2 regions of the Specibacter sp. RAF43 genome follow, and region 2 is predicted to be linked to the other one. Evidence: riboswitches for the same ligand, from Rfam matches in the RefSeq annotation. Region 2 holds a riboswitch; the other holds the start of a gene.
What was found. Region 2 has a riboswitch for cyclic di-AMP ahead of AB4Y80_RS00670 (M23 family metallopeptidase). Riboswitches for the same ligand answer to the same signal wherever they lie in the genome.

Region 1 (6,231 bases), on a different contig from region 2:
TCCTGGCCGTCGAGGGCGGCCCAGTCGCCCGTGTGCTCAAGGACGGAGAAGGCGCTGGTGGGGTAGCCGGAGGCCAGGTTCATGTAGGCGTCCTGGTCCGAATCCCTGGAGGCGAGGCGCAGCGCCACATCCTGGACGCCGGGCATGTGGCTGATGACCATCAGCGTGGTGACCGTCTCCGGCACGTGGTTGATGACGGAGAGGATCTGCCCCGGCCCGGCGGCGTACAGCCCATCCTCGAGCTTGGGCGTGGGCGCCTTGTCCCCCAGCTGCTGGCACACCCAGGTACAGGTTTGCCGGGTGCGGAGGGCGGAGGAACACAGGATGAAGTCCGGCAGGATGTTGTTCTCCACCAGCCACTTGCCGGCCAGCGGGGCCTCGGTGTGCCCGCGCTGGGCCAGCGGCCGCTCATGGTCGGCCACGCCCACCGGCCACGCGGCCTTGGCATGGCGCATCAACACAAGCCGCTTCACATGGTGTTCGTTCATGGTGACAGTTTAGTGAGTGCGTCCCGGCGCGCGTTCCCCGGGCCGGGACCGCGGGGGCCTAGATGGAGTATTCGGGCGCGGCCCACACCACGACTTCGGGGTGCTCGTAGAAGCGGTAGCCCTCGCCGCGAACGGTGCGGACCGTGTTGGCCAGGCGTCCGAGCTTGGAGCGCAGCCGGCGAATGTGCACGTCGATGGTGCGTTCGTTCGGGATCTCGTCGGCGTTGCTCCACAGCCCTTCCAGTAGCTCGTCCCGGCCCACGGTGCGGGTGCCGTTTTCCACCAGGTAGTTCAGCAGCTCAAATTCCTTGAACGTCAGGTTCAGCGTTTCGCCGTCCAGGTGGACCTCGCGGCGGGCCAGGTCGATCAGCACGCCGGAGGGTCGCTGTTCCTGGACCACGGGGACGCGGACGGTCTCCGGGCGGTGGCGGCTGGCCACGGTCGGGTCGCCGAAGGTGGACCGCACGACGTCCAGGGGGGTGCCGACGGCGTCGGACGGGGCGATGGCCACCGCGGCGTAACTCTGGGCCTGCGGCACCAGTGATTGGGCGTAGGCGCGGATGTCCTGGGCCAGCTTAGCCAGGGAGGTGCCCGCCGCGGCGGCGGTGTCCTCGTCCACGCCGACGTAGAGCACGAACCCGCGGGCCACGTTGTCCGGGTTGACGCCGCGCAGCTTGTCTCCGCCGGCAATGACCGGCGTGGGGGCCGTGAGCGGGTGGGAGTCGGGCACGGCGCGCAGCCGGGCGGCCGGGGACTCGGCCTCCCGGCGGTAGGCGGCCGGGTTTCCGTAGGCCGGGTGAAGCTGCCGCTGCCCGGAGCCGCCCAGGGGATTGGGGGACGCATTGCGGGCCACCGCCTTGGCGGCGTTGCGGACGGAGATGTGGACGTAACCGGATGCTAGGGACATTGAACTACCTCTGAATATGGCCGTAGGTGACGGCGCGAATGCTTTCCTTTGGGTTCCGGGGTGCCAGAACTTAATGCCCGCCGTTGGGCTGGCCTGGTGGCCAAAGTGCCTAAAACTATGGGATGGGGCTAGGCCTGCATTCGACAGCTACACAGGAACGTTCCGAGGGCTTCCGATCGGAACGTTGCTGCGGCTGCAGAATTCACTGAGTGGGTGTTCACACCACGAGTCTCCTACGTAACAATCCGAACGTGCAAGTAACAAAGGGTCCAAACGTCCACAGTGTGAGATAGGGACGCCGATTGTGATTAAACTAACACCATAACCTTGGTCTCACTTAACGGGCAGATGACGGATTGTGTCGAATTATCCGGCCCAATTGGGCAATATTGGTTCCCTATATTCGGTCCGTTGCGGAATTGAGCAGAATTAGTTCAGCCGGTGAGGAAACCCGCCTATGATGGCCCACGCAAATCGGGCGCCCCGTCCGGGATTATCCCAGAAATTCACGTTAAGTAAACAGATGTTCACCAGGAGGAAGCCGCGCGCCGGGGCCGGCGGCGTGCTTATGGGAGCTGGACGTGCGCCGTCCGCTGCGGGCGCCGGCCGCGGACCTGGTCCCGGAGGCGCACGTGGTTGCGGCGGTTCATCATCAGCAGCGCCGCGGCCCCGGCGCCGATGGCCACGAACGCACCCATTCCCAGCGACCAGCGGGCCCCGAATTCGGTGGCGATCCAGCCCACGAGCGGCGCGCCGATGGGGGTCCCGCCCTGCAGCACCACCATGTAGACGGCCAGCACGCGCCCCCGCATGGCCGCGTCCGTGGTCAGCTGGATGGTGGTGTTGCACGCATTCATGAAGGTCAGCGCGGCCAGGCCCACGGGGACCAGGGCGAGCATGTAGAGCAGGAAGGTGGGCATAACGGCGGCGACGGCCGCGGTCACCCCGAACACCATCGCCCCACCGACGATGTAGGCCATCCGCATGCTCTTGCGGCGGGCGGCCAAGAGCGCCGCGGCCAGCGTGCCGACGGCCATGACGGAGCCCAGCAGCCCGTACTCGCCGGGGCCCAGGTGGAAAACGGTGGTGGCCATGAGGGCGTTGGTGATCTGGAAGTTCAGGCCGAAGGTGCTCACCAGGAACACCAACACCATGGTCATCATCAGGTCCGGACGTTGCCGGATGTACCGGAATCCCTCGCGGATCTGCCCCTTGCCGCGGACAACGTGCACGGCCGGGCGCAGCTCGGCCGTGCGCATCCGCCACAGGGAGATGATCACGCCCAGGAAGCTGGCGGCATTGAGCAGGAACGCGGGGCCGGTTCCCAGGACGGCGATCACCAGCCCGGCCAGGCCGGGGCCGGCCAGGCGGGCCAGATTGAAGGAGGCGCTGTTAAGGGCGACGGCGTTGGGTACGTCCTCCTTCGAGACCACCTCGGAGACAAACGCCTGCCGGGACGGGGCGTCCACGGCGCTGGCCACGCCCAGCAGCAGGGCCAGCAGGTAGACGTGCCAGAGCTGAACCGTGTTGGTGACCACCAGCAGGCCCAACACCAGCGCGCACAGCCCCATGGCCGATTGCGTCAAGAGCAGCAGTTTGCGTTTGTCGACACGGTCCCCAAGCAGCCCGGCGTAGGGGCCAAGGAAGATGATGGGAAGAAACTGCAGGCCGGTGGTGATGCCGGCGGCCGTCCCGGAGTTGTTCGTAAGCACCGTCAGCACGAGCCAGTCCTGGGCCACGCGCTGCATCCACGTGCCGATGTTGGACACCAGCGCTCCGGTCACCCACAGCCGGTAGTTGAACACCTTCAGGGCTCGGAACATGGAACTCAAACGCCGCTCATCTCCCCCAGGATGCGGGCGGCCTCGGCCAGGGTGGCGCGTTCGTCCGGCGTGAGGGCCGCCACGCGCTTGGCCAGCCATTGCGTGCGCTTGGAGCGGGCCCGCGACAGCGCCGTCACGCCGTCGTCCGTGATCTGGACCAGCACCTGGCGCCTATCTCCCGGGTTCTCCTCGCGGGTGACAAAACCCGCGGCATCCAGGCCGTTGACGATGCGGGTCATGGAGGGGGCCTGGACCATTTCGCGTTCAGCCAATTGGCCCACGGTCAGGGAGCCCTTGACGATGGCGGCCAACACCGAATACTGGGCGGGGCTGATTTCCCGCGACGCCGCCTCGGCGCGCAGCCGGCGGGACGTGCGCATGATCGCCACGCGCAAGTCGGCGGCCAGCGGGCCGGGGCCGGCATTGCGCGTGGCCCGCCTGACGGGCGGGGCGGCCGGAGCCGGCGCCGGCGTCTGGCCTGGGGCGTCTTGAACTACGGGCGTTTCAGTCATCATCTGCATCAACCTGGGTCACAAAAGTTACGTATCTGTTGTTACTTAGCATAGGTCATTAGCATTGCTAAGTAAATGTTGATTCGGTCACGCTCGTTACCAAAATGTGACTTATGGGCTACCGTTCGGTAATGTGAAAGCCGTGCCCGCCGAACCGCCCATGGTTCCTTGGCACAGATGGACGGTTCGCCGAGCTCTGCCGCCGCCCATTTCCCGTTCATATCTATGGCAGAGACGGGGGACCCGATTCTTGCGGGCCTCCACTTGGAAGCCCTTGGGGTTAAGCCTGCGCAACGCACGCGAGCGGCACTAGCCGCCCACCGCCGGCGCGCGGCCGGATGCTCTCATCCGAACCCGACAGCTCACCTCGCAGGCGTGGAGAGGCTCTAGCTATGTCTACGCAACATCACAATCACGGGCGCCGTCGCGCCGAAACAACCCCCCGCAAGGAATCCCGCCGCCGCATGCCCAGGACCGGGGGCCCCGCCCGGCGCATGGCGATCGTCGCCGTCGCCGGCGTCCTGCTGGCTGGCGGAGGGTTGGGCCAGGCCGCCGGCAGCAGCGGTCCGGGCGGGCTCCCGTCCGACCTTTTCGCGGCCGGCGCCGGCTCGACGACGGCGGCCGTCTCGGCGCCGTCGGACGCCCCCATCGACTTCGCCCGGGTCCTGGTCAGCTCCAGCACCGAGCTGCGCTCCAATGTGCCGGACGTGGCGGCCGCCGCCGACTCCGTCACGCCGGTGGGTGCCGCCGGCGGGCCCGTCAACGATCCGGCCGGCGCCCAAAAATACGCCGCCACGCAGCTGGCAGCCCACGGCTGGGGCCAGGACCAGATGAGCTGCCTGGTGCAGCTGTGGAACCGCGAATCGGATTGGACCACCACCGCGGAGAATCCGTCCAGCCTGGCGTACGGCATCGCCCAGTCGCTGCCGGCGTCGAAAATGGACAGCGTGGCCGGGGACTGGCGCACCAACTACCAGACCCAAATCAAGTGGGGCCTGACGTACATCGCGGACCGCTACGGCTCCCCGTGCGCCGTCTGGGACCACGAAGTCTCCATCGGCTGGTACTAAGCCGTTCGGCCTGCCGCCCACCATTCGCGAGGCGGGTGACGGTGTCTTAGTCGACGACCCCGTAGAGGCGGTCGCCGGCGTCGCCCAGGCCCGGGACGATGTAGGACTTCTCGTTCAGGCCCTCGTCGATGGAGGCCAGTACCACGTGGATGTTGTCGCGGTCCCCGTGCGCGGCCTCGAGCCGGGCCAGCCCTTCGGGGGCCGCGAGCAGGCAGATGCAGGTGATGTCCGCGGCGCCGCGGGCAAAGAGGAACTTGAACGCCTCAATCAGCGTGCCGCCGGTGGCCAGCATGGGATCCAGGACGTAAACCTGGCGGCCGGTCAGGTCCTCGGGCAGGCGCTCGGCATAGGTGATGGCCTCGAGGGTTTCCTCGTTGCGGGCCATGCCCAGGAAGCCGACCTCGGCGGTCGGCAGCAGGCGGGTCATGCCCTCGAGCATGCCCAGCCCGGCGCGCAGGATCGGGACCACCAGCGGCGTCGGCTTGACCAGCCCGGTGCCGATGGCAAAGGTCACGGGGGTTTCAATCCTGACGGGCTCCACGCGGACCTCGCGGGTGGCCTCATACGCCAACAGGGTGACAAGTTCTTCGGTGAGCTGGCGAAAAATGGGGGACGGAGTGTTCTTGTCCCGCAGAACGGTCAACTTGTGGGCAATCAGCGGATGATCCGCAACCAGTACGCGCATAGATAAAAGCTACCATTGAGCCGTGTCCACCTCCGCGAATTCCCGCCCGCCCGAGACCGCCGCCGCTGCCCTGCACGGCCGGTGGATGGGGCTGGCCCTGGCCGAGGCGCGGCGCGCCCTGACCACCGGGGACGTGCCGATCGGCGCCGTCGTCCTCGGGCCCGACGGCGGCGTGCTGGGTGTGGGTTGCAACGAACGCGAGGCGCGTGGGGACCCCACCGCCCATGCCGAGGTGGTGGCCATCCGGGCGGCCGCGGCGGCGCTGGGCGCGTGGCGCCTTGAGGGGTGCACGCTGGTGGTCTCGCTGGAGCCGTGCGCCATGTGTGCCGGGGCCGCGGTGCTGGCCCGGGTGCCGCGGGTGGTTTTTGGGGCGTGGGATGAGAAGGCCGGCGCGGCGGGCTCGGTGCTGGACGTGCTCCGGGAACGGCGGCTTAACCACTGGGTGGAGGTTTTCCCGGGCGTGCGGGAGGCCGAGTGCGCGGCGCTGCTGAAGGATTTCTTCGGCGCGCAGCGCTAGACCCTAAGCGGCGTTGAGCGCGTCGATGCGCTTTTGCCGTCTCGACGGCGAATCGAGGCTGAAGCTGCGGAAGTCGCCCAGGTCGTCGCGAATGAATGCCTCCACCTCTGAGATCCTCTGGGTTACGGCCGGCGTTGGCGCGTTGAACAGCCAGTGCGCGATGCGTTCCGCGCCGGGATCGTACTGCCACAGGCCGATGATGCGCCCGCGGTCCACGATGGGGTGGTCC
Region 2 (6,231 bases):
GCCGGCCGGGGATGGTGCCACGCAAAGTGGGCCATGAGCTGCGGCAGCGTCGGCGCCGGCACCGTCCCGGGCGGCAGTGCGCGGGCCGGGCCCCGGTACAGCGTGGCCAGCACCCGCAGCGAGGACTCCCGCAGCTGTGGGGCATCCGGGCGGAAGGCCTCGCCGGCCAGCACGTTCACGGCGGGAGATCCGGTGCCGATCAGCGACGGCAGCCTGTCCGCGTCGAGCCAGGCGGCGGCCAGCCACAACCACTGCTCCGCCCGGTCCCGCGCCCGCCACCCGGCCGCGGCGGCCCGCCACCGCGAGGTGTCGGGGTCGAGGGAGATGAGCCCGGCCGCGGCGGCCAGCTCCAGGTAAAAGTACGACTGTGCCACATCGACGTCCAGGTCCCTGGCCACGGTGCGCACGGCGCGGACGCCGACCCCGCCGGTGCGCAGCGTGTCCAGCGGCCGGTACTCCACGGAATCCAGCAGCCGCGTCATGGTGCGCAGCACGGCGGCGATGGCGCCCAGGGCCGCGTTGTCCCGGCGCGACGTGCGCATGCCGTCCAGCGAAAGCACGGGGGGAGCGGGGGCAAAGTCCGTGATCACGTGCCCCCGGCGCAGCAGCAGGCCCACCTCGGCGGGAAGCTCCACGTGGTCGTCGTCCAGGGGGATCAGCAGGCCCCGGGCCAGCAGCCAGTCGATGATGTCCCGGCTGGAGGATTCGCCCGTCGGCGGCTTCGTGCCCGCGGCGACCCCCCGCAGCGCGTGGCCCACCAGCCCCATCGGGCCGTGCCGGAACTTGGCCAGCAGCTCCGCCGTGCCGGCGGGGGCGTCCGCCAGCAACAGCCCCGGATCCGGGCAGGAGGTGACGGCCTGGTGCAGCACCGCGGCCGGGTCGCCCGCAACGGCGGACCGGTGGGCGGCCGCGATGCCGGCGAGCCGGTCCCGGCAGCCCGGGAGGGAGTCGGCGAGCTCCCCGTAGCTGCGTCCCAGCCCCGCCGGGTGCGCCCCCAGCACATCGCGCAGGGAGGCGACGGGCAGGAAGCGGCAGGGGCCGGCGTCGTTGGGCGCCGGGACCACCAGGGCCAGCTCGGACAGCTGGTCAAGGAGCGGGGCGAGATCGGCCGCCATGGTGCCGGCGACGGCGGCCGCCAGTTCGGCGGCGGTGGCGCCGGCGTCCGGGGCGGTGACAAATAGGGCCGTGAGCACCTGCAGCTGCGGCTGGTTGAGCCGGTCCAGGGCGCGGGCCAGGCCGGCCCGGCTGGAGGCCCGGGCGGCCAGGGCGGCGAAATCGGCCACCGGCGGCTCCATCAGCTCCGGGCGCAGCGCAAATAGCCGCAGCAGCGCCGGATCGGTTCGGGCCGCGAGCTCGGTTGTCAATTGCCGCAGGGTGGACATCAGCTCAACGCTACCTCCCGCACCGCCTACAAGCGGCGGCGGCGGGCCACGGAGCGCAGCACGCTGCCGCCCATCATGACGAAGGCGGCGGGCAGGGCGAGCATGGCGATCCAGTTGAATCCGGTCCACGGCGCGGCCCCGGCCCACTTCGAGAGCAACACGATGATTAGGGAGACCAGCGCGGCCAAGGCAAGGACAACGGCGGTCAGGTTGAAAACCTGCCAGCCGCGGTCGCCGGGCTGGGGCCTGCTGCTCAAGGGGATCATGGACATAACGCTAACAGCGGACAGGTGCGGCGCAAAGCCGCCGCCCTGCCGCCAAGGCGGTAATCTAGAGGCTAATCGACCAGTTCCTCTGGTGCCTGTCAGTACCAGCTGCATATTTCACGGCTTACCGGTACGGCGATAACCTTCGCGCGGGCGCCGGGCGAGTTCCGACAATGATGAAATAGGCGAGGTAATTCACGTGCCAATCGGCAAAGTTAAGTGGTACGACAACGAAAAAGGTTTTGGCATCCTGACCGCCGACGACGGCCGGGAGGTCTTCCTGCGCGCCAACGCGCTGCCCGCGGACGCCGGCGACATCAAGCCCGGCATGCGCATGGAGTTTGGGGTGGCCGACGGCCGCAAGGGCGCCCAGGCCATGGCGGCCCGAATCCTGGATCGCGGCCCGTCCGTGGCCAAGGCCAAGCGGATGCCGGCCCGCGACCTCGCCCCCATCGTGCAGGACCTGGTGTCCTTGCTCGAACACTCCGTGGGACCTTTGACCAACGGCAAGTACCCGGAAGGTGATGCCGCCAAGATTGCCGCGGCATTGCGCAAGGTTGCCGACAACTTCGACGCGTAACGGTGCCCACCATGACCGAACTTTCCACGAATTCAACCGCCCCAGCCGTACCGATGCGCCCCGGCGTGCCGGTTTGGCGGGTGGGCAAGCCCGACGCCGTCCTGGCCGCGGCCGTGGCCGCCGCCCGCACCGCCGTCGGAGAGATTGCCACCGATGAAAACATCGGCAGCTACGTCGGTGCCCGAAGCGAGGGCGTTCGGGTGGTCACGCACCTCTTCGAGTGCAAGCTGCCCGGCTACGCGGGCTGGACCTGGTTTGCCACGCTGACCCGCGTGTCCCGGGCCAAGGACGCAACCGTCGACGAGGTGGGCCTGCTGCCCACCAATGACTCCGTGCTGGCCCCGCCCTGGGTCCCCTGGGCCGAGCGCGTCCGCCCCGAGGACGCCCAGGCCCAGGAGCCGGCGGCGGAGCCTGCCGAGCCCGAGGACGAGCCCGAGCACGACGCCGATCACGAGGCCGAGGACGACGCCGGCGTGGACGAGCTGCCCGAGGACTAGGACGGCCCGGCCCGGCGGGCGCACCGCGGGCGCACCGCCCCGCCGCTGGCGGGTTAGAGGTTTTCGATCACGTAGTCGATGCAGGCGGTCAATGCGGTGATGTCCGCCGGCTCAATGGCCACGAAGGTGGCGATGCGCAGCTGGTTGCGGCCCAACTTGCGGTAGGGCTCGGTGTCCACAATCCCGTTGGCGCGCAGCACCTTGGCGACCGCCGCGGCGTCCACGGACTCGTCAAAGTCGATGGTGACAATGACGTTGGAGCGGTCCTCGGTCCGGGCGACGAACGGGGTGGCGACGGCGGAGGCCTCGGCCCAGGCATACAGCCGGCCGGCGGAGTCCGCGGTGCGCTTGGCGGCAAAGTCCAGCCCGCCGCTGGCGTTGAGCCACTTGACCTGCTCGTTGAGGGTGACCAGCGTTGACAGGGCCGGCGTGTTGTAGGTCTGGTTCTTCAGGGAGTTCTCGATCGCGGTGTTCAGGTTCAGGAAGTCCGGCACCCAGCGTCCCGTGGCGCCCACCCGCTTGGCCCGCTCCAGGGCGGCGGGAGAAAACAGTCCCAGCCACAGTCCGCCGTCGGAGGCAAAGTTCTTTTGGGGGGCGAAGTAGTAGACGTCCGCCTCGGCGACATCCACGGCCAGCCCGCCCGCCGCGGAGGTGGCGTCCACCACGACCAGGGCGCCGTCGTCGGCCCCCTCCACGCGCCTCACGGGAGCGGCCACGCCGGTGGAGGTTTCATTTTGCGGCCAGGCGTAAACGTCCACGCCGGCCTCGGCCACGGACTCCGAGCGGGTGCCCGGCTCCGCCGTGCGGATGGAGGAGGCCTCCAGGAACGGGGCGTTGTTGGTGGCCGCGGCAAACTTTGAGCCAAACTCGCCAAAGGACAGGTGCTGGGCCTTCTTCTCCACCAGGCCAAAGGCGGCGACATCCCAAAACGCCGTGGATCCGCCCACGCCCAGGATCACCTCATAACCGGCCGGCGCGCGAAAGAAGTCCATCAACCCGCTGCGGACCTCGCCCACCAGGTTCTTCACCGGCGCCTGCCGGTGGGAGGTGCCCAACAGCGAGGCTCCGGCGGCGGAGAGCGCGGCGACCTGGTCGGGGCGAACCTTGGAGGGGCCGGCACCAAAGCGGCCGTCGACCGGTCGCAGGGCTGCGGGGATGGTGAGGGGTGGGGTTTCGCTCACAAGTTGCTCCAAAAATTAGGCGACGGAAAGTGGGGGCCGAGGGCTGGTGCCAATTCTGCCGCAGAACCGGTCCCGGGCCGAAACGGTGGCCGCATGGTGAAACAAATCGATCGCGGGGTCGTTGGGGCCGGTGCCGGGCTCCGGCGGGTGGGCGTGCGGGAACAAACGACGGTTTTCCTCCCTTGAATTAAGCACGATAACGTAGAGGTCTAAGCCCATGCCCGGAATCCAGCTCAATATCAGGAGGATGCTGACGTGACAGATCTGATCGACACGACGGAAATGTATTTGCGGACCATTCTGGAGTTGGAAGAGGAGAACATTGTGGCGCTGCGTGCGCGCATTGCCGAGCGCCTGCACCATTCCGGTCCGACCGTGTCCCAGACCGTCGGCCGGATGGAACGCGACGGCCTGGTCATCGTCTCGGGTGACAGGCACCTGGAATTGACCCCCGCGGGCCGGGACAAGGCGACCCGGGTCATGCGCAAGCACCGCCTGGCCGAACGCCTCCTCTCCGATGTGATCGGCCTGGACTGGGCCTACGTCCACGAGGAAGCCTGCCGGTGGGAGCACGTGATGAGCGAGCGCGTGGAAAAGCGCCTCTTTGACATCCTGGGCCAGCCCGACGAATCTCCCTACGGCAACCCGATTCCCGGGCTGGAGGAACTGGGCGGGAGAGTGTCGCCGAACTTCGCGGCCGGACTTCTCACTCTCGTTGACGCCATGGCCACCTACTCGCCCGACCAATCGGTCACCATCCACCGCCTCTCGGAGCGCATCCAGGTGGAACCGGAGCTGCTCACCCAGCTCGACGAGGGCGGCCTGCGCCCCGGGGCGCAAATTTCCCTGGCCCGTGCCGGGGAGTACATCTCGGTCCGGGTGCCCGGCATTGACGGGGCGCTGGAGCTGCCGCCGGAGGTCGCCGCGCACGTCTTTGTCTCCATGAGCTGATCTCCCGCGCGACGCGGATCCACCCGAAGCTAATGTAACGGAATTGTTACGGTGACGATTTTTCCCGTATAGTAAAAACCAGCGCCGTAACCAAAGCGTTACCATCCATGCGACACCGAACCCTGTCTTCGCATGGCTGGATTTATGTCACAAAGGCAGGGGCGGAGGAACCACTTTTGACGGGCCGCTTGGTCGGTCTTGGGGTGAAGCCCGGTTCCACAGCACACGAATCCACACTTGGCGTCCACAAGGGCGCGCCGTGGATCCAGTTTGCCCGGAACCGGTCCGGATCAAACGCTTGACTCTCTGATCCGAATCCGACAGCTAACTTCGCAGGTGCCTTATAGAGAGGTAACAAGTACGTGTTAGACGTCAAAGAACACGGGCGCCGTCGCGCCCCCGTGCCCGAATTCGAGGCGCCCGCCGCGGATTTGCCAAGCCGCCGCGATGCCCTGGCGGCAGAGCGCACACGCGCCGTCCCCACCGGAGGCATCAGCCAGCTGGTCGGCTCCGGGCTCCGCAGCGGCATCGGCCAAAAGGCCGGGATGGTGCTGGCGGCCACGGGACTGGCCCTTGCGGTCACCCTGCCCTCCACCGGAATGACCCTTGCCAGCGTGGACGCCCCTGCCCCGACCGCCCCCGCCGTGGTCTCCGCGGCCGCCGATGTGCCCGTCACCTTCGCGGCCCCCGCCGTGGCCAGCGCGCTCAATGCGGACGGCCAGCTCCAGGAGACCTTGAAGGTCGAGGCCGCCAATGTGGCGCCGCAGGCCTCCAAGGGCACCCTGTCCGCCCCCCTGAAGGAACTCAACACCAGTTCACCCTTTGGGGCCCGCCTGAATCCGCTGACCGGGGAACTCGGGGAGATCCATACCGGCCAGGACTTTGCCGTGGCCTGCTCCACCTCCGTCTTTGCCGCGGCCGGCGGGACCGTGACCTTTGCCGGCTGGCACCCGTATGGCGGCGGCAATCGCGTCGTGATCGACCACGGCAACGGGCTCTCGACGTCGTACAACCACCTGAGCTCGATCAGCGTCGCCGTGGGGACGCAGCTGGAGCGCGGGGACCTGGTGGCCCTCAGCGGCACCACAGGGGCCTCCACGGGCTGCCATCTGCACTTTGAGGTCATGGTCAACGACGAGACCGTCGATCCCACGGGCTGGCTGTAAGTCCTCCACCGGGGCTTAGGTCACGAAGTAGAGACGCTACCGTGACCTGAACGTGACATTCGTAAAAATCTGTTGTAACGTCGTAATCGCGCCAGCTTCGAATCAAGCTGGCGTCCATGAGCGGATTGCCAAACTCTGCCGCTGCCCATGGTCCGTTCGTACCAATCGTCTGGCAGAGGCGGGGGAACCAATAATCGGACTTCTTCCA

Region 1: linked by a shared signal. The riboswitch ahead of AB4Y80_RS03850 (transglycosylase) and the one ahead of AB4Y80_RS00670 (M23 family metallopeptidase) in region 2 are both predicted to bind cyclic di-AMP.

What each region holds. Positions count from the first base shown of each region.
Region 1 is NZ_JBFREA010000004.1:138,613-144,843, forward strand. It holds gene AB4Y80_RS03830 (SixA phosphatase family protein) at 1-488, opposite strand, end outside; gene AB4Y80_RS03835 (winged helix-turn-helix domain-containing protein) at 547-1,395, opposite strand; gene AB4Y80_RS03840 (MFS transporter) at 1,962-3,218, opposite strand; gene AB4Y80_RS03845 (MarR family winged helix-turn-helix transcriptional regulator) at 3,224-3,730, opposite strand; cyclic di-AMP (ydaO/yuaA leader) riboswitch at 3,924-4,118, shown strand; gene AB4Y80_RS03850 (transglycosylase) at 4,123-4,800, shown strand; gene upp (uracil phosphoribosyltransferase) at 4,847-5,485, opposite strand; gene AB4Y80_RS03860 (nucleoside deaminase) at 5,571-6,002, shown strand; gene AB4Y80_RS03865 (DNA glycosylase AlkZ-like family protein) at 6,006-6,231, opposite strand, start outside.
Region 2 is NZ_JBFREA010000001.1:144,568-150,798, forward strand. It holds gene AB4Y80_RS00640 (helicase-associated domain-containing protein) at 1-1,382, opposite strand, end outside; gene AB4Y80_RS00645 (hypothetical protein) at 1,409-1,639, opposite strand; gene AB4Y80_RS00650 (cold-shock protein) at 1,848-2,228, shown strand; gene AB4Y80_RS00655 (DUF3027 domain-containing protein) at 2,240-2,725, shown strand; gene serC (phosphoserine transaminase) at 2,779-3,906, opposite strand; gene AB4Y80_RS00665 (metal-dependent transcriptional regulator) at 4,162-4,857, shown strand; cyclic di-AMP (ydaO/yuaA leader) riboswitch at 4,982-5,213, shown strand; gene AB4Y80_RS00670 (M23 family metallopeptidase) at 5,220-6,023, shown strand; cyclic di-AMP (ydaO/yuaA leader) riboswitch at 6,173-6,231, shown strand, end outside.